DNA from 2 places in the Chromobacterium sp. CV08 genome. Region 2 is predicted to be linked to the other one. Evidence: riboswitches for the same ligand, from Rfam matches in the RefSeq annotation. Region 2 holds a riboswitch; the other holds the start of a gene.
What was found. A riboswitch is a leader RNA that binds a small molecule or an ion and turns the genes downstream of it on or off. The one in region 2 is predicted to bind glycine.

Region 1: it holds a riboswitch for glycine, as region 2 does, so the genes downstream of both, WNM05_RS13420 (trimeric intracellular cation channel family protein) here and gcvT (glycine cleavage system aminomethyltransferase GcvT) in region 2, are expected to answer to the same signal.

Annotation. Positions count from the first base shown of each region.
Region 1 is NZ_CP150453.1:2,857,716-2,866,786, forward strand. It holds gene WNM05_RS13390 (aldehyde dehydrogenase) at 1-572, shown strand, start outside; gene WNM05_RS13395 (substrate-binding periplasmic protein) at 915-1,712, shown strand; gene WNM05_RS13400 (substrate-binding periplasmic protein) at 1,745-2,539, shown strand; gene WNM05_RS13405 (FMN-dependent NADH-azoreductase) at 2,577-3,185, opposite strand; gene WNM05_RS13410 (LysR substrate-binding domain-containing protein) at 3,292-4,233, shown strand; gene WNM05_RS13415 (DUF3141 domain-containing protein) at 4,530-7,046, shown strand; glycine riboswitch at 7,180-7,266, shown strand; glycine riboswitch at 7,271-7,368, shown strand; gene WNM05_RS13420 (trimeric intracellular cation channel family protein) at 7,523-8,137, shown strand; gene WNM05_RS13425 (MFS transporter) at 8,321-9,071, shown strand, end outside.
Region 2 is NZ_CP150453.1:1,509,444-1,518,514, forward strand. It holds gene fdxA (ferredoxin FdxA) at 1-41, opposite strand, end outside; gene gluQRS (tRNA glutamyl-Q(34) synthetase GluQRS) at 136-1,032, shown strand; gene WNM05_RS07235 (amino acid permease) at 1,374-2,657, shown strand; glycine riboswitch at 2,827-2,917, shown strand; glycine riboswitch at 2,932-3,030, shown strand; gene gcvT (glycine cleavage system aminomethyltransferase GcvT) at 3,070-4,158, shown strand; gene gcvH (glycine cleavage system protein GcvH) at 4,216-4,602, shown strand; gene gcvP (aminomethyl-transferring glycine dehydrogenase) at 4,695-7,547, shown strand; gene WNM05_RS07255 (class I SAM-dependent methyltransferase) at 7,906-8,550, shown strand; gene WNM05_RS07260 (putative bifunctional diguanylate cyclase/phosphodiesterase) at 8,792-9,071, shown strand, end outside.

The DNA of each region.
Region 1 (9,071 bases), 1.3 Mb from region 2:
TGCTGGTGCACAAGGACATCAAGGAGCGCTTCATCGAGGAGTTCAAGAAGGCCGCCTCCGGCTTCTTCCCCGGCGACCCGCTCGATCCGGCCACCGGCATGGGCGCCATCGTCGACGAAATCCAGTACCGCAAGGTGCTGAACTACATCGACAAGGGCCTGAGCGAGGGCGCCACGCTGCTGTTTGGCGGCAAGGCCGCGCATACCGACAAGGGCCTGTTCATCGAGCCGACCGCCTTCGATTGCCCCAGCGACGATCTGACCATCTGCCGCGAGGAGATCTTCGGCCCGGTGCTGTCGGTGATCACCTTCAGCGAGCTGGACGACGCCATCCGCATCGCCAACGACACCGCCTACGGCCTGGCGGCAGCCGTGTGGACCTCCAACGTCAGCACCGCCCACCAGGTATCGCGCCGCCTGCGCGCCGGCACCGTGTGGGTCAACTGCTACGACGAGGGCGGCGACATGAACTTCCCCTTCGGCGGCTACAAGCAGTCAGGCAACGGCCGCGACAAGTCGCTGCACGCGCTGGACAAGTACAGCGAGCTGAAGAGCACGCTGATCAAGCTGTAATCGTCCACGCCGGCCAGGCCCGTCCGGGCCGGCGTCTTCCCGCCTCCCGCTCCCGGCATCCGCCCGCCCCCCCCAAACCCCGCCGTCGCGTCGCTGCCTCCCCCGGGGCGAATGGCTCGTCCACAAGCGGGGTAGCAGCCGCCGACAGCGCAGCTATGATTGAAATCAAAGACTTCCGGGGTGGCGCGCCAGCATGCAGCAAATCTACAGACTCACCGTTGTCGGCTTCTTATGGCCAAGCCCCTTCGTCCACGCAGCAGAAAACCATCGCGCCTGCCCTTACGGACCACTGAAAGTGGGCTTTTACGAATATGGCCTGGCCTATCGAGGGTGACAGACGAAATGCGGCGACACATCCGGCTCTTGCTTGCCCTGCTTCTCTCCTCGGCCTGCCAGGCCGCGCCCGGCCCTGCCTGTCCGCAGGGGGCGCTCAAGATCGGCTTCTACAAGATAGGAGCCGCCTATCGAGACAAGCATGGCTATGACGTGGATCTGGTCCGCGAGCTGGCGCAACGGCTGCGCTGTCCGATCGCCAGCGAAACGGAGCTGCCGCGCCTGCGGACGCTGAAGATGCTGGAAACCGGACAACTGGATATCGGCACCTCCACCATCCCTACGCCCGAGCGGCTGGCCTATGCCTGGATTTATCCCTACAACCACAGCAAGAACATGGTGTTGCTGCATCCGAGCGTCAAGGCCCGCTCGCTGGCGGAACTGCTGCAGGACCCGAAACTGCGCTGGGGCGCCGTCCGCGGCTATCACCATGGACCGGAACAGGACAAGCTGCTGGCCGAGCTCGCCGCGCGGCGCCAATTGCTGATGGCCGAGGACGAGGACGATCTGTACAAGATGCTGGCCAACGGCATCGTCACCGCCGCCTTCGCCCAGCCGTTCAGCTATGGCCGCTGGCTGCGGGACCCGCTGATGGCCCGGCAGGTCGTCATTCTGGATCTGTATCCGCAGACCGACAGGGTCGCCAGCGGCCTGGTGCTGAGCAAGGCGCGCTTCAGCCAGGGCGCGGCCGAGCGCTGGCATCGAGAACTGGTGAAAATGTATAAGGACGGCACCCTATACGACATTCTGCGCCGCCATTTGAACGATGGCGCCGCCAAGCAGATGCTGCAGGTACCGATAGAATGACGCCGGCACAGCCGGTACCGCGGGAGAAAACGATGAGATGGCTGGCAATCTGCGCCTTGCTGTTGTTCCTGCCCCTGGCCCGGGCCGCGCCGAACCCGGCCTGCCCAAACAGTCCGCTGGTGGTCGCCTATTACGACTTCGGCGTCGCCTACCACCAGGGCAAGGGCTATGACCCCGACATCATCCGCGAGCTCGCGCGGCGGCTGGGCTGCCCGATACAAAGCGAGGCCGACTTCCCGAGGCCCCGGGTATTGAAGCTGCTGGAAATCGGCCAGGCAGACATCGGCGCGTCCACCACCATCACGCCGGAGCGCCAGCGCTATCTGTGGCTGCTGCCCTACCACCACAGCAAGAACCTGGTGCTGCTGCACCGCGGCGTGCAGGCGAACACGCTGCAGGACTTGCTGAAGCTGCCGCAGTTGCGCTGGGGCGTGATCCGCGGCTATCGCCACAGTCCGGCCGAGGACAAGCTGCTGGACGAGCTGACCCAGCAGCGGAAGATCGTGGTCGCGTCCAACGAGGACGATCTGTACCACATGGTGTGCACCGGGGTGGTCACGGCGGTATTCGGCCATCCGATCAGCTTCGACCCGTGGCTGCAAAGCCACCAGGCGAGCCAGCAAGTGACGGTGCGGGACTTCTTCCCGGACAGCGAGATCATCGCCGCCGGCATCGCGCTGAGCAAAGCCCGCTTCAGCCAGGAAAGCGCCGCGCTGTGGAACGCCGAGCTGCAGCGGATGTACCGCGACGGCAGCCTGCGCGCGATCATGCGCCGCTACCTTAGCGAGCCCAGCGTCGAACAATCGTTGAAACAGCCGCTGGATTGAACGACAAAGGCCCGGCGATGCCGGGCCTTCTTGCGGATTACAGCGCCAGCTTGGCGATGGCCTCCTTGGCCAGGTGGATGGACGTGGCGCGCTTGTCCGGGCCCATGCCTATGGCCTCGGCGCGGATGATCTCCACATCGGTCACGCCGAGGAAGCCCAGCACCTTGACCAGGAAGTCCTCCTGGAAATCCATCAGGCTGCCCTGCTCGGTGCTGTGCACGCCGCCTCGGCCGGACACCACCACCACCTTCTTGTTCGGCACCAGGCCCACCGGGCCGTTCTCGGTGTACTTGAACGTGCGCCCGGCGGCGGCCACGCGGTCTATCCAGCTCTTCAACTGCGTCGGGATGGAGAAGTTGTACATCGGCGCGCCGATCACCAGCACGTCGGCCGCGAAGAATTCCGCTATCAGCTGGTCGCTCAGCGCCGCCTCGCTGCGCTGCGTCGGGGTCCAGTCGGACTCCGGCGAGAAACGGGCGCCGACGATCTCGCCGGACAGGTGGGCGATCGGGTTGGCGGCCAGATCGCGGTAAACGGTTTCCACATTGGCGTGGCGCTGGCGCAGCGTATCGGCGACGACGGCGGACAGTTCGCGGGTGACGGAGTTGTCGGCCAGGATGCTGGAGTCCAGATGCAGCAGTTTCATATCAGTTCCTTCCATTGTTCGGCTGTGATGGAGCAATGATAGGCATGCGCGACAATCCGGACTAGACTGCTAAAATTGGAAACATTGTTCCATCAGCGAGACAATCATGCAGGACCTGAACGATCTGTTGTACTTCGCCAAGGTCGTCGAACACGGCGGCTTCATGGCCGCCGGCCGGGTGCTCGGCATCCCGAAGTCGCGGCTGTCCCGGCGCGTGGCCGAACTGGAGGCCCGCCTGGGGGTGCGCCTGCTGCAACGGACCACGCGCCGGCTGGCGCTGACCGAGATCGGCGGCCAGTACTACCGGCACTGCCAGGCGATGCTGGCCGAAGCCGACGCCGCCGACGAGGCCATTCTGCAAAGTAGCGCAGAACCGCGCGGACTGATACGGGTCAGCTGCCCGGAACTGTTGTCCAAGACCATGCTCAGCGCGCTGCTGCCGCGCTTCCTGGCCCGGCACCCCCAGGTGCGCGTCGCGCTGGACTCCACCAACCGCCGGGTGGACCTGATAGAGGAAGGCGTCGACGTCGCGCTCAGGGTCCGCAACGTGATAGAGGACAGCGCCAGCCTGGTGGTGCGCCGGCTCGGCAAAAGCCGGGTGATCCTGGTGGCCAGCCCGGCCTTTCTGGACAGCCGCGGCGAGCCGCAGACCCCGGAGAGGCTGGCGGCGCTGCCTGCGCTGACGATGAGTCGGCCCGACGGCCGCGGCCAGTGGCTGCTGCTGGACAACGTCGGCCAGAGCTACACCATCCACCTGGACGCCCCGCGCCTGATGACCGACGACATGATCGTGCTGCTGGAGGCGGCGATCGCCGGCGTCGGCATCGCCGCGCTGCCCGCCAACGTCTGCCACCAGGCCCTGGCCGACGGCCGCCTGCGCCGCATCCTGCCCGAGTACGACTTCCCCTGGGGCATACTGCACGCCGCCTTTCCGACCCGGCGCGGCCTGTCTCCGGCGGTGCGCGCCTTCCTGGACTTCGTCGCCGAGGAGTTGATCAGCGAGGAAATGGCCGGCGACTGGCAGCGCGCCGACATCCGCCCGGCATGACATCGGCCTTCCCCCGCCGACAGGCCTGAGCCGGCGTGGAGATGGTCAAGGAACTGCAAACGGCCGCCGCGACTCGAAGCCCGGCAGGCGCCGGGACCGGTTGATGGCTTCGCGCCACACATCGTCGCCGGACCGTCGGCATTTATTGCGTTGCAGCAAATAACGAGTACAGTGACGGCCATGGCCTGTCGTCGGCCGCGGCCCGTTCACGGTCCCTTTTCGGCGGCGTTCGTTTTCCGAGGGTCGTCAACAGGCTGCACGCGTCTTTTCCTACCGTTCAAGAACAAGGGGTTGCAATGTGGTCGACTGCTGCGGTTCAAGGCGGGAAGTTCCCGTTCCCTCAAGCGCTGTTTGATTACTGGCTGGACGCCTGCCAGCGCGGCATCCTGTACTGGGACACGCAGTACCGTCGCGGCGCCACCTATCTGGAGCACTGCGAAAGCGGCAAGCCGCCGGTGCTGGTCTTCGAGTACCGGATCATCGTCGACGGCCGCGAGCTGCCGGATCCGGCCAACTACGCGCTGGCCGCGATCAAGCCTCCCGCCGGCTGCCCGGCCACCGATCCGGCCAAACGCCCCTTCGTCGTCATCGATCCGCGCGCCGGCCACGGCCCCGGCATCGGCGGCTTCAAGATGGACAGCGAGATCGGCGTCGCGCTGCAGCAGGGCCATCCCTGCTATTTCGTGATGTTCTTCCCGCAACCGGTCGACGGCCAGACCATAGAAAGCGTGACCAAGGCCGAAGGGCACTTCCTCGCGCGCGTCAACGAGCTGCATCCGGACAGCGACGGCAAGCCCTTCGTGATCGGCAACTGCCAGGGCGGCTGGGCGCTGGCGATGCTGGCGGCGGTGGCGCCGGATCTGGTCGGCCCGATACTGCTGGCCGGATCGCCGCTGTCGTACTGGGCCGGCGTGCGCGGCAAGAATCCGATGCGCTACGCCGGCGGCCTCGCCGGCGGCACCTGGACCGCCTCGCTGGCCGGCGACCTGGGCAACGGCCATTTCGACGGCGCCCATCTGGTCGAGAATTTCGAGAAGCTGGACCCGGCGAACACGCTGTGGAAGAAGTCCTACAATCTGTACGCCAAGATCGACACCGAGCCGCAGCGCTACCTGGATTTCGAGCGCTGGTGGGGCGGCCACTACCTGCTGAACAAGGTGGAAATGGAGTGGATCACCCAGAAGCTGTTCGTCGGCAACGAGCTGGTGCACGGCAGGATAGCCAGCCACGACGGCAAGGTCCGGGTGGACATGCGCAACATCCGCTCCCCCATCATCGTGTTCGCCTCCTGGGGCGACAACATCACGCCGCCGCAGCAGGCGCTTAACTGGATCGCCGATCTGTACGACAGCGTCGACGACATCCGCGACAACGAGCAGACCATCGTCTACTGTCTGCACAACAAGGTCGGCCACCTCGGCATCTTCGTATCTGCCGGCGTCGCCAACAAGGAACACAGCGAATTCGCCAGCGCGCTGGACCTGATAGACGTGCTGGCGCCGGGCCTGTACGAGGCCGTCATCGACGACATCGCCCCGGACGCGCCGGGCCTGGAATACATCGAGGGGCGCTACATCATCCGTTTCGAGGCGCGCGACGTGCAGGACATCCTGGCGCTGGACGACGGCCGCGACGACGAACGCGCCTTCGAAGTCGTCAAGCGGGTGTCCGAGATCAACCAGGGCGTGTACGACCGTTACCTGTCTCCGGCGGTGCGCGCGCTCAGCAACGAGACCAGCGCCCGCCTGCTGCGCGAGCTGCATCCGGCCCGGCTGGAGCGGACGCTGATCTCGCCGAAGAACCCGTGGCTGTGGTGGCTGCCGGACCTGGCCGCCAAGGTGCGCGAACAACGCCGGCCGGTGGCAGAAGACAATCCGCTGTGGCGCTGGCAGCAGCAGCTGTCCGACTTCGTCGTCCGATCGCTGGACCACTACCGCGATCTGCGCGACGCCGCCCAGGAGCAACTGTTCCGCGCCGTCTACGAATCGCCGCAGCTGGCGACCCTGGTCGGCGTCACGCCCGCCAGCGAGCCGCGCAGCCGGGCGCTGGCCTGGGAAAGCCGCGAGCTGGCCCGGCTGAAGCGCGAGGCCCTGGACCCGGGTTTCGAGCAGGGCACGCTGGCCGACGGTTTCGTGCGGCTGCTGCTCTATGTCAGCAACGGCAGCGGCGTCGTCGACGAACGGCCGTTCAACGCGATCCGCCGCGTGATGCGCGACGTCCGCCACGAGTATCCGCTGACGCTGATGCAATTGAAGGACATCGTGCGGCGCCAGGTGGCGCTGGTGCGGCTGGACGCGCCGCGCGCGCTGCGCGGCCTCGCCCTGCTGCTGCCCGACGCACACCGCCGCCATCAGGCCTGGCTGCTGGCCCGCGACCTGCTGGCGCTGCGCGGCGCCATCGAGCCCGTCCATCAGGCGCGACTGGACGAAGTCGCCGCGGCGCTGGCGTTGCAGGTCCCCCCGCAGACGGCCGCCGCCGAAGCGACGCCGGCCGCCTCGGGCAAGCCGCCGGCCAGGGCCGCCAAGCCGGCCGCCGCCGCAGCCAAACCTGCGGGCGGGCGCAAGACCGCGCCCAAGACGGGCGCGGCCAAGACGACCACAGCCAAGACCGCCGCATCCGGCAAGGCGCCGACGGCAACCGTCGGACCCGCGGCCAAGGCCGTCAAGCCGGCAATCGGGCGCAAGGAGGCGGGGAAGACTGCCGGCGGCGCCGAGCCGAAAACGGCGGCGCCCCGGAAGGGGCCGGCCAAGGCCAATGGCCGCACGCCCGGCGGCGCGGCCCAGCCCGTCTCCGGCGAGCCCGACAAGCACTGAGAGCCTGTTTACGATCTTTTGCGGCATCGGCCATCTCTGTCGGGGCAGAAACGGCCCCGAAGGGCCGCCGGGCCGGGGCGCATCGTCGCGCCGGCCCGGCATTGACGACTTCAATAGCGAAAGCTAATATAGCCGGCTAACTGCGGGAGAGAGGGGCATGGCCCCCGCCGAAGACGCAAGCTCCCATAATCGCTCAGGCAAGCCGTACCGCAGTGTTTCATTGAATCAAGCCGATTGGAGAGAGGCTGCCCCGAGCAGCCCACCGAAGGGGCAAGTGGCCGCCGGCCATGCAACTCTCAGGTAAAAGGACAAGGGGAGAGGCTGTTCCGTAGCCCGGAATCCACCCAGGAGTCTGCCTTGTCCCGCGCACCCGCCCCGCGGCGCGCCCGGCTTTTGCCCGCGCCCTGCCCTCACCCGATGTCCCGCTCCGCCAAGCCGGCGGCGCCGGCAACCGCCATCCGCAAGGACGCCACGCCATGCTGACCCTGATCTATCTGATCGCCATCACCGCCGAAGCGATGACCGGCGCGCTGGCGGCCGGCCGCCGCCACATGGACATCTTCGGCGTCACCGTCATCGCCTTCCTGACCGCGCTGGGCGGCGGCACCGTGCGCGACATCGTGCTGGGCCGCTACCCGATAGGCTGGACCCAGCACCCGGAATATGTGCTGCTGGTGGTGGCCGGCGGCATCGCCGCCGTGCTGATCTCGCGCTATATGCGCCATCTGAACCGGCTGTTCCTGATCCTGGACGCGCTCGGCCTGGTCGCGTTCACCATCATAGGCTGCGATGTCGCGCTCGGCATGCACTACCACCCGGTCATCGTCGTGATGGCCGGCATGATCACCGGCATCGCCGGCGGCATCCTGCGCGACGTGCTGTGCAACCGCGTGCCCATCGTGTTCCGGCGCGAACTGTACGCCAGCGTGTCCTTGCTGGTGGCCGGGCTGTATCTGGGCCTGAACTGGCTGGGCGCCCAGCACGAATGGAACGTCGTCGCCAGCTTCGCCTTCGGCCTGGCCTTGCGGATGACCGCGCTGTGGCGCGAATGGCGGCTGCCGGTGTTCGCCTACCGCCACGACAGCCACTGAGCCCGTCTTGCCGACGCGCGCACGGCGCTGCGGGCGCCGTTCGGCCAGCCGCTGTTCCGGCATCTCGGCCGCTGACTCCCACCGTCCCGTGACACCCCACCGACACAAATAATGCTAATATCATACAAAAGAAAGCGATAACAATCCGCCCGCATGGCGGCCCATCCCAAAACAGGAGTCGCCATGAACAAGCCGCTGGTCGCCCCCGTCCCCTCGTCCGCCGCCCGCCCGGCCTCGCCGCGCCGCACCCTGATCGCCATCGCGCTGGGCAACTGGCTGGAATTGTACGACTTCACCGTGTTCAGCTTCTTCGCCGTATTGATAGGCAAGCTGTACTTTCCGTCCGACAGCGAATACGGCTCGCTGCTGATGGCGCTGGCCACTTTCGGCATCGGTTTCGTGATGCGCCCGCTGGGCGGCCTGGCGATAGGCCGCATCGCCGATCGCTCTGGACGCAAGCCGGCGCTGACGCTGACCATCTGGCTGATGGCCGCCGGCACCGCCTTGATCGGCTTGGCCCCCACCCATGCCGACATCGGCACGGCGGCGCCGCTGCTGATCGTCGCAGGGCGCCTGCTGCAGGGCTTCGCCGCCGGCGGCGAAATCGGCGCGTCGACCAGCTATCTGATGGAGTTCGGTCCGGCCAAGCGCCGCGGCTTCATGGTCAGCTGGCAGACCGCCACCCAAGGCGCCGCGGTGCTGGTCGGCGCCGCCAGCGGCGCCTTGCTGACCGCGCTGCTGCCCGTCGACGCGCTGGAAAGCTGGGGCTGGCGGTTGCCCTTCCTGTTCGGCCTGCTGATCGGTCCGCTCGGGCTGTACATCCGCGGCCAGCTTGGCGAGACCCACCATCCGGAAACGCGGCGGCCTGTCGGCCTGCTGCGGCTGGCCGGTGAACACCGGCGCACGCTGCTGCTGGGCAGCATGCTGGTGATGG
Region 2 (9,071 bases):
TATTTGCATTTGATACAGGCATCGGTTACAACGTACGTCATTCGTCTACCCTTCTAAAGCTGAATCGTGGTTCGGGATTACCGTCATTTTAGCGGCAATTCGCCGATCCCGTCGGATTCGGCAGCCTTGAACCCGATGTCAGATCCCTCGTACCGGGGCCGTTTCGCGCCCAGTCCCACCGGCCTGCTGCACGCAGGCTCGCTCAGCACCGCCGTCGGCAGCTATCTGGAGGCGCGCGGCCGCGGCGGCCAGTGGCTGCTGAGGATGGAGGACCTGGATCCGCCGCGCGAAGTGCCCGGCGCCGCTGCCGACATCCTGCGCACGCTGGAGGCTTTCGGTTTCGAATGGGACGGCGAAGTGGTCTACCAGAGCCGGCGCCATCATCTGTACCGCGCCGCGCTGGAGCAGTTGATCGCCTCCGGCCGCGCCTATGCCTGCTGCTGCACCCGCAAGGAGATCGCCGCGCTGGCGCGGCGCGGACCGGACGGCTACGTCTATCCGGGAACCTGTCGCGACGGCTGTCCGGACGGTCGCGAAGGCCGGGCCTGGCGCCTGCGGGTCGACGAGGGGGAGAGCGTGCTGCGCGACCGGTTGCAGGGCGAGTACGGCCAGAACCTCGCGCGCGACATCGGCGATTTCGTGTTGCTGCGCGCCGACGGCTTCTGGGCCTATCAGCTGGCGGTGGTGGTCGACGACGCCGAGCAGGGCGTCACCGACATCGTCCGCGGCGCCGACCTCCTGGTGTCGACGCCGCGCCAGCTCGCCGTCTACGGCGCGCTGGGCCGGGAGGCGCCAGGCTATTGCCATCTGCCGGTATTGACCAATGCCGCCGGCGAAAAACTGTCCAAGCAGACGCTGGCGCCGGCGATAGGCGTCGACGACGCCGCGCGGCGCCTGCGCGGCGCGCTGGCCCGGCTGGGACATGCGCCGCCGGCCGAGTGCGGCGATCTGGCCGAGCTGTGGCGCTGGGCCATCGCCAACTGGTCGCTGTCCCGGGTGCCGCGCGGCCCGCTGCTGGCGGAACTCGATTGATTCCATTTGCAACATTAATGTCATAAGTGGCTGGCGCCGAACGATTTTCTTTAAAAAAAATCGTCGATGCGACATGTTTTTACGTCAAAACTGTGTTTTAATGCGCCCTTTTTTTCGTGCGGCGCAGGCGCCGCGCGCCGTCGGCATGTTCCGGGCCGAGCCGGCCAGGCCGGTTTCGCCTATCGTGAAGCCAGCGGCGCGAGTCGACTGAACGCATTTCCTTGCCATTTCCCCCGCGCCCGGCCCTTGGCCGCCGGGCGCGCGATGCTTTGGTTCGAGACGGAGAATCAGGTTTGAGCGAAAACCGTTCCACCCACAATAAAGGCTCGCTCGGAGTCTGGATGTGCACCGCCCTGGTAGTGGGCAATATGATAGGTTCCGGCGTCTTCCTGCTGCCGGCATCGCTGGCGCCGTTCGGCGGCGTGTCCATGCTGGGCTGGCTGCTGACGTCCGGCGGCGCGATCTGTCTGGCGCTGGTGTTCGCCCGTCTGTCGGCGATACTGCCGCGCGAAGGCGGCCCTTACGCCTATATCCACGCCGGCTTCGGCGATTTCGCCGGTTTCTGGATCGCCTGGGGCTACTGGATCGCGCTGTGGGCAGGCAACGCCGCGCTGGCGGTGGCGGCCACCAGCTATATGCAGGTGTTTTTCCCGGTGCTGGGTCATAACGAGCCGCTTGCCGGCGCCGTCGCCATTGGCCTGATCTGGATCGTCACCTGGATCAACAGCCGCGGCGCGCGCAGCTCCGGCGTGGTGGCGGTGGTGACCACGCTGCTGAAGCTGCTGCCGCTGGCGGCGGTCACCTTCATCGGCTTCTTCCATTTCCAGCCGGAAAACCTGGCGTTCAACCCGCACAACAAGCCGCTGCTGTCCTCGTTGTCGGCGACGATGGCGCTGACGCTGTGGGCCTTCCTGGGGCTGGAGTCGGCCTCGGTGCCGGCCGGCGACGTGGTGGAGCCGGAGAAGACCATCCCGCGCGCCACCGTGATCGGCACGCTGCTGGCCACCGTGCTCTACATCCTGTCCACGGTGTCGCTGATGGGACTGATGCCGGCCGACGTGCTGGCCGCCTCGCAGGCGCCGTTCGCCGACGCTGCGCGGCTGATGTGGGGGGACTGGGGCTATTGGGCGGTCGGTTTCGGCGCGGTGGTGTCCTGCTTCGGCGCGCTGAACGGCTGGAGCCTGATGCAGGCGCATGTGCCGGCTGCGGCGGCCAAGGACGGCCTGTTCCCACGCCGCTTCGGCCAGCGCAACGCGGCCGGCGTGCCCATCTTCGGCCTGCTGCTGTCCAGCGGCCTGGTCACCGTGCTGATGGCGATGAAGTACGCCGGCGGCGACAGCGGCGTCAAGATCTTCGAATTCATCATCCTGCTGGCCACCGCCACCACCTTGCTGCCGTACGCTTTCTGCTCGATGGCGCTGATCGCCATCATGCTGATGCGCGGCAAGGCGTTTGCGCCCAAGGACTATGTCGCGCCCGGTTTCTTCGCCGGCATCGGCTTCGTCTACTCGCTGTGGGCGTTGTACGGCTCCGGCGCCGACATCGTGATGTGGGGCATGCTGCTCTTGCTGTTGGGCCTGCCCATCTATGTCTGGCAGCTGAAGGAAAGGCACGCGGCGGAATAGGCGCGCGGGCATGGAAACGGGAAGCGCGGCTCAGGCCGCGCTTTTTCGTTTTCGAATGCTTTCGAATGAAAATCTTGCGCGTATTTTTTCCATGAAAAACATTTATTCGGGTCGTTTTAAGTAGAAATAATAAGGGCTTGCCAAGCTCGCGCCACTGCCACCATAATCGCCGGGTCATACAGGAGAGAGCGGCTTTCTGGCCGCCGCCGAAGGCGCAAGCGCACCCGCAATCGCTCAGGCAAAAGGACTGTATCATCGGGCCGGCGGCAGCCGGTTCGCGCAATCTGGAGAGCGGTGCCCGCGCGGCGCCCACCGAAGGGGCTAACGGCTTGAGCGGCCGGAAAATCTCAGGTGCAGGGACAGAGGGGTGTGGTTGTGAGGCTATCCACACTTTTCTCGAAGGACGCGCGCCATGACGGCTCCGAAACGTACTCCGCTGTTTGAAGCCCACCTCGCCGCCGGCGCCAAGATGGTCGATTTCGCCGGTTGGGAAATGCCCATCCACTACGGTTCCCAGCTGAAGGAACACGAAATCGTCCGCAGCGACGCCGGCATGTTCGACGTCTCGCACATGACGGTGATAGACATCACCGGTTCCGACGCCAAATCCTGGCTGCAAAAACTGATCGCCAACGACGTGGCCAAGCTCGGCTTCGAGGGCAAGGCGCTGTATTCCGGCATGCTCACCGCCGAGGGCACCGTCGTCGACGACCTCATCGTCTATCTCACTTCCTACGGCTACCGCATGGTGGTCAACGCCGGCACCACCGAAAAAGACCTGGCCTGGATGGAAACCCAGAAGGCCGGTTTCGACGTGGCGCTGAAGGTGCGCCGCGACCTGGCGATGCTGGCGGTGCAAGGCCCGCAAGCCATAGACAAGGTCTGCGCCGTCAAGCCGGAGCTGGCCGACGCCATCCGCGCGCTGAAAGTGTTCCAGGGTCTGCCGCAGGACGAATGGTTCTATGCCCGCACCGGCTATACCGGCGAGGACGGCCTGGAGATCATGGTTCCGGCCGACCAGGCGATTGCCTTCTTCAATCAATTGCAAGCCGCCGGCGTCGCGCCGATAGGCCTGGGCGCGCGCGACACGCTGCGTCTGGAAGCCGGCATGAATCTGTACGGACACGACATGGACGAGACCGTGTCGCCGCTGGAGGCCGGCATGGGCTGGACCATCGCCTGGGAGCCGGCCGAGCGCAAGTTCAACGGCCGCGAGGCGCTGGAAGCGCAGAAGGCCGCCGGCGTGAAGATGAAGCAGGTCGGCCTGGTGCTGGAAGGCCGCGGCGTGCTGCGCGAAGGCCTGAAGGTGGTGGTGGACGGCGTCGGCGAGGGCGTGATCACCAGCGGCACCTTCTCGCCGACGCTGAAGCATTCCATCGCAATCGCCCGCGTGCCGGCCGCCACCGGCGCCTCCGCCCGGGTGGACCTGCGCGGCACGCTGACCGATGTCCGCGTGGTCAAGCTGCCCTTCGTCCGCAACGGCAAGAAAGTATTCGAATAAACCGGACGGCGAGACGAGCCGCCTTTACCCGAACACCGTTATCAAGGAGAAACCGAGATGAGCAACATCCCCGCCGAACTGAAATACGTCGACAGCCACGAGTGGCTGCGCCTGGAAGCTGACGGTTCCGTCACCGTCGGCATCACCGAGCACGCGCAGCAACTGCTGGGCGACATCGTCTTCGTCGAGCTGCCGAAGGTCGGCGCGAAGCTGGCCAAGGATGAGCAGGCCGGCGTGGTGGAGTCGGTAAAGGCCGCTTCCGACGTCTACTGTCCGATCGCCGGCGAAGTGTTGGCCGTCAACGAGGAACTGGAAGGCGAGCCGGAGCTGGCCAATAGCGACCCGTACGGCGACGGCTGGTTCTTCAAGATCAAGCCGGCCAACGCCGCTGATCTGGACGGCCTGATGGACGCCGCCGCCTACGCCAAGGAAATCGGCGCCTGATAGCCTGACCGCCCCGCCGTCGCAAGACGCCGGGGCGTTGTTTTTCCCGGCGTGGCCTCGTCTAGGCCGCCGCAACGAAGGAAGTCCCAAGCATGTCGCTCTCCGAACTCTTCAACCGCCACGAATTCATCGCCCGCCACATCGGTCCGTCCGACGCCGAGCGCGCCGAGATGCTGGCCGCCGTCGGCGCGCCGTCCATCGACGCCTTGATCGACCAGACGCTGCCGGCCGACATCCGCCTGAACCGCCGCCTGGATCTGCCGTCGCCGCAGCCGGAAGCCGAGGCGCTGGCCGCGCTGAAAGCTGTAGCCAGCAAGAACGTGGTCAACAAGTCCTTCATCGGCCTCGGCTACTACCCGGTGCTGACGCCCACCGTCATCCTGCGCAATGTGCTGGAAAATCCGGGCTGGTATACCGCCTACACCCCGTACCAGGCCGAGATCGCCCAGGGCCGTCTGGAAGCGCTGCTGAACTTCCAGCAGATGGTGATCGACCTGACCGGCCTGGAAATGGCCAACGCGTCCTTGCTGGACGAGGCGACCGCCGCCGCCGAGGCGATGGCGATGGCGGGGCGCGTGTCCAAGTCCAAGTCCACCCGCTTCTTCGTCGACAGCCGCGTGCTGCCGCAGACGCTGGACGTGATGAAGACCCGCGCCAAGTACTTCGGCTTCGAACTGGTGCAGGGCCACCCGGAAGAGGCCGGCAACGGCGACTATTTCGGCGCGCTGTTCCAGTATCCGGGCGAGGCCGGCGACCTGATCGACCTGACCCCGTACATCGCCGCGATCAAGGCCAAGGGCGGCGTCGTCGCCGTCGCCGCCGACGTGATGGCGCTGGTGGCCTTGAAGTCGCCGGCCGAAATGGGCGCCGACATCGCCCTGGGCAACACCCAGCGCTTCGGCGTGCCGATGGGCTTCGGCGGCCCGCACGCGGCTTACTTCGCGTTCAAGGACGAGATGAAGCGCTCGGCGCCGGGCCGCATCATAGGCGTGTCCATCGACGCCAAGGGCAAGACCGCGCTGCGCATGGCGCTGCAGACCCGCGAGCAGCACATCCGCCGCGAGAAGGCCAACTCCAACATCTGCACCAGCCAGGTGCTGTTGGCCAATATCGCCGGCCTGTACGCCGTCTACCACGGCGCGGAGGGCGTCAAGCGCATCGCCGCGCGCATCCACCGCCTGGCCGCCATCTTCGCCCATGCTGTGAAGGAGGCCGGCGGCAAGCTGGTGTTCGACCGCTTCTTCGACACCGTGCAGGTGGACGCGCCCAAGGCCGACGCCATCTACGCCGCCGCGCTGGCCGCCGGCTACAATCTGCGCCGCGTCGGCAAGACCGTGCTGGGCGTGGCCTTCCACGAGGCCGCCACCGAGGCGGATCTGGCCAAGCTGATCGAACTGTTCACCGGCAAGTCGGCCGATCTGGCCGCGCTGGACGCCGCCGCCCAGGACGCGATCCCCGCCGCGCTGAAGCGCGAGTCGGCCATCCTGACCCATCCGGTGTTCAACACCCACCATAGCGAGCACGAGATGCTGCGCTATATGAAGAAGCTGGAAAACCGCGACCTGGCGATGAACCACTCGATGATCTCGCTGGGCAGCTGCACGATGAAGCTGAACGCCACCAGCGAGATGATCCCGATCACCTGGCCGGAATTCGCCAATATGCACCCGTTCGCGCCGCGCGAGCAGACCGTCGGCTACCTGCAGCTGATCGAGGGCCTGCAGACGCAGTTGAAGGCGATCACCGGTTTCGACGCGATCTCGATGCAGCCGAACTCCGGCGCCCAGGGCGAATACGCCGGCCTCTTGGCCATCAGCCGTTACCACGAGTCGCGCGGCGAAGGCCACCGCGACATCTGCCTGATCCCGCAATCGGCGCACGGCACCAATCCGGCCACCGCGCAGATGATGAATATGCAGGTGGTGGTGGTGAAGTGCGACGAGGCCGGCAACGTCGACGTGGCGGACCTGAAGGCCAAGGCCGAGCAGCACGCCGCCAATCTGGCGGCGCTGATGATCACCTATCCGTCCACCCACGGCGTGTTCGAGCAGGGCATCAAAGAGATCTGCGAGATCGTCCACGCCCACGGCGGCCAGGTCTATATGGACGGCGCCAACCTGAACGCCCAGGTGGGCCTGACCCGCCCGGCCGACATCGGCGCCGACGTGTCGCACATGAATCTGCACAAGACCTTCTGCATCCCGCACGGTGGCGGCGGGCCGGGCATGGGCCCTATCGGCCTGAAGGCGCACCTGGCGCCGTTCATCGCCAACCACGTGGTGGCGCCGGTGCCGGGCGCGGTGGAAGGCCAGACCGCGGTGTCGGCGGCGCCGTTCGGCTCCGCCTCCATCCTGCCCATCTCCTATATGTACATCGCGATGATGGGCGCGGAAGGCATGAAGCAGGCCACCGAGAACGCGCTGCTGTCGGCCAACTACCTGGCCACCCGTCTGGCCGAGCATTTCCCGGTGCTGTACACCGGCGCCAATGGCCGCGTCGCGCACGAGTGCATCATCGACCTGCGTCCGTTGAAGGCCGCCTCCGGCGTGACCGAGGTGGACGTGGCCAAGCGCCTGATGGACTACGGCTTCCACGCGCCGACGATGAGCTTCCCGGTGCCGGGTACGCTGATGATAGAACCGACCGAGTCCGAGCCCAAGGCCGAGCTCGACCGCTTCATCGCCGCGATGGCGTCCATCCGCGCCGAGATCGCCCAGGTGCAGGACGGCGCGTGGCCGGCGGACAACAACCCGCTCTGCAACGCGCCGCACAGCAAGGCCGACATCGCCGGCGACTGGAACCGTCCGTACAGTCGCGAGCAGGGCTTGTTCCCGCTGCCCTACGTGTTGGAGAACAAGTTCTGGCCTAGCGTGAACCGCATCGACGACGTCTACGGCGACCGCAACGTGGTGTGCAGCTGCCCTAGCGTGGCCGAATACGAATAAGAGCAGCCGCGCCGTCCCGCGCCCCGCAAGGCATGCCGCCTGCGGGGCGCTTTCTTTCTGCGCGCGGGACCGCTCTCCGGAAGAAGGGTCGGCCGCCGGCAGCGAGGCTTTATTCCCAAAATGGATAGGTATTAATACTTAGTTTTTCGGATTGGTAAGTACTAATACTTAGTCGTTTTCTGGCATTTCCCACCCCGTCATGCGGCGTCCGTGCAAATTTGGTCTTCATAAAAATATCAACATTGTCACAATGTCCTATGCTGACTACTACTTATGTAAGTGGTGGTACTTAGTCGACCTGACATCATCTGTCGGCGGGTACTGGTTTTGGCAGGCAGGCAAAGCAGGGGCAAGCGAGATGGGTGCTGCGGATTTTGACGGATACTACCGCAATAACGGTTCTTTCTATGGAGACAAGCCGTCTCCGTTCCTGGTGCATTATCTGGAGAAGTATGGCGTGAAGGGCGCCGGACCCGGTCTGGATCTCGGCTGTGGACAGGGGCGCAACGCGCTGTACCTGGCATCGTGCGGTTTTTCGATGTGCGGCGTCGACGAGTCGTCGGAGGCGGTGGAGCGGCTGAGCGCCCAGGCCGGCGAGCGCCGGCTCGACGTCAGCGCCAAGGTGGTCGATCTGGCCAATCTGGAAATCGAGCCGCGGCGCTATCAGGTCATCGTCGCCAACACCTCGCTCGACCATCTGGACGAGGCTTCCGGTCAGCGGCTGGCGCAGGCGATGATGGACGGGCTGGTGCCGGGCGGCTATCTGTTCGTCTCGGTGTTCATGGTCAACGATCCCGGTTGCGTCGTCGACGGGGGGCAGGCCAGCGAGACCGCCGCCTACGTCCGCCATTACTACCGGCCCGACGAATTGCGCCAGCAGTTCTCGTCGCTGGCGCTGCTGGCCTACCAGGAAGAGTACGCGCTGGATGTCGGACACGGCCTGCCGCACTATCACGGCATCGCCAGGCTGTTCGGCCGCAACGACCAGCTGCGGGCCGCCTGAGACCGGCCGGCACAGGACAAGGCGGGGCGCGGGGCGCTCCGCTTTTTTATTGCCGAAAGCGATAGCCGGCGCTTTAAACGGTCTAAACGGTTCGTAAACGAACCATCTGGATGGGCTACCACCGTGACGCGCACGCGTCGAAATCCACAGCCGCAAGCGATTTGCTTGCTACAATGGCCGCTGCCGCCGCAAGGCGGCGATTGGCATTTTTTGATGGATAAATAAAAGGTTAGCGGCAAGCATGCCGAACAATGAAGCGATCTCCTGGCAGGGGGACAAACTGGATATGCTGGAGGCCCTCAGCTTGCCGGTATGGGTGTTCGATATCGATCACAAGCGTGTGTTCTGGGCCAATGGCGCCGCGCTGCAGTTGTGGGGGGCCGACAGTCTGGCCGAGTTGCGCACCCGCGACATGGCCGCCGACATGTCGGTGTCGGTGGCGCAGCGGCTCGGACAGTATCAGCAGGATTTCGAACGCGACAACGCCGTGTTCACCGAAAGCTGGACGCTGTATCCGAACG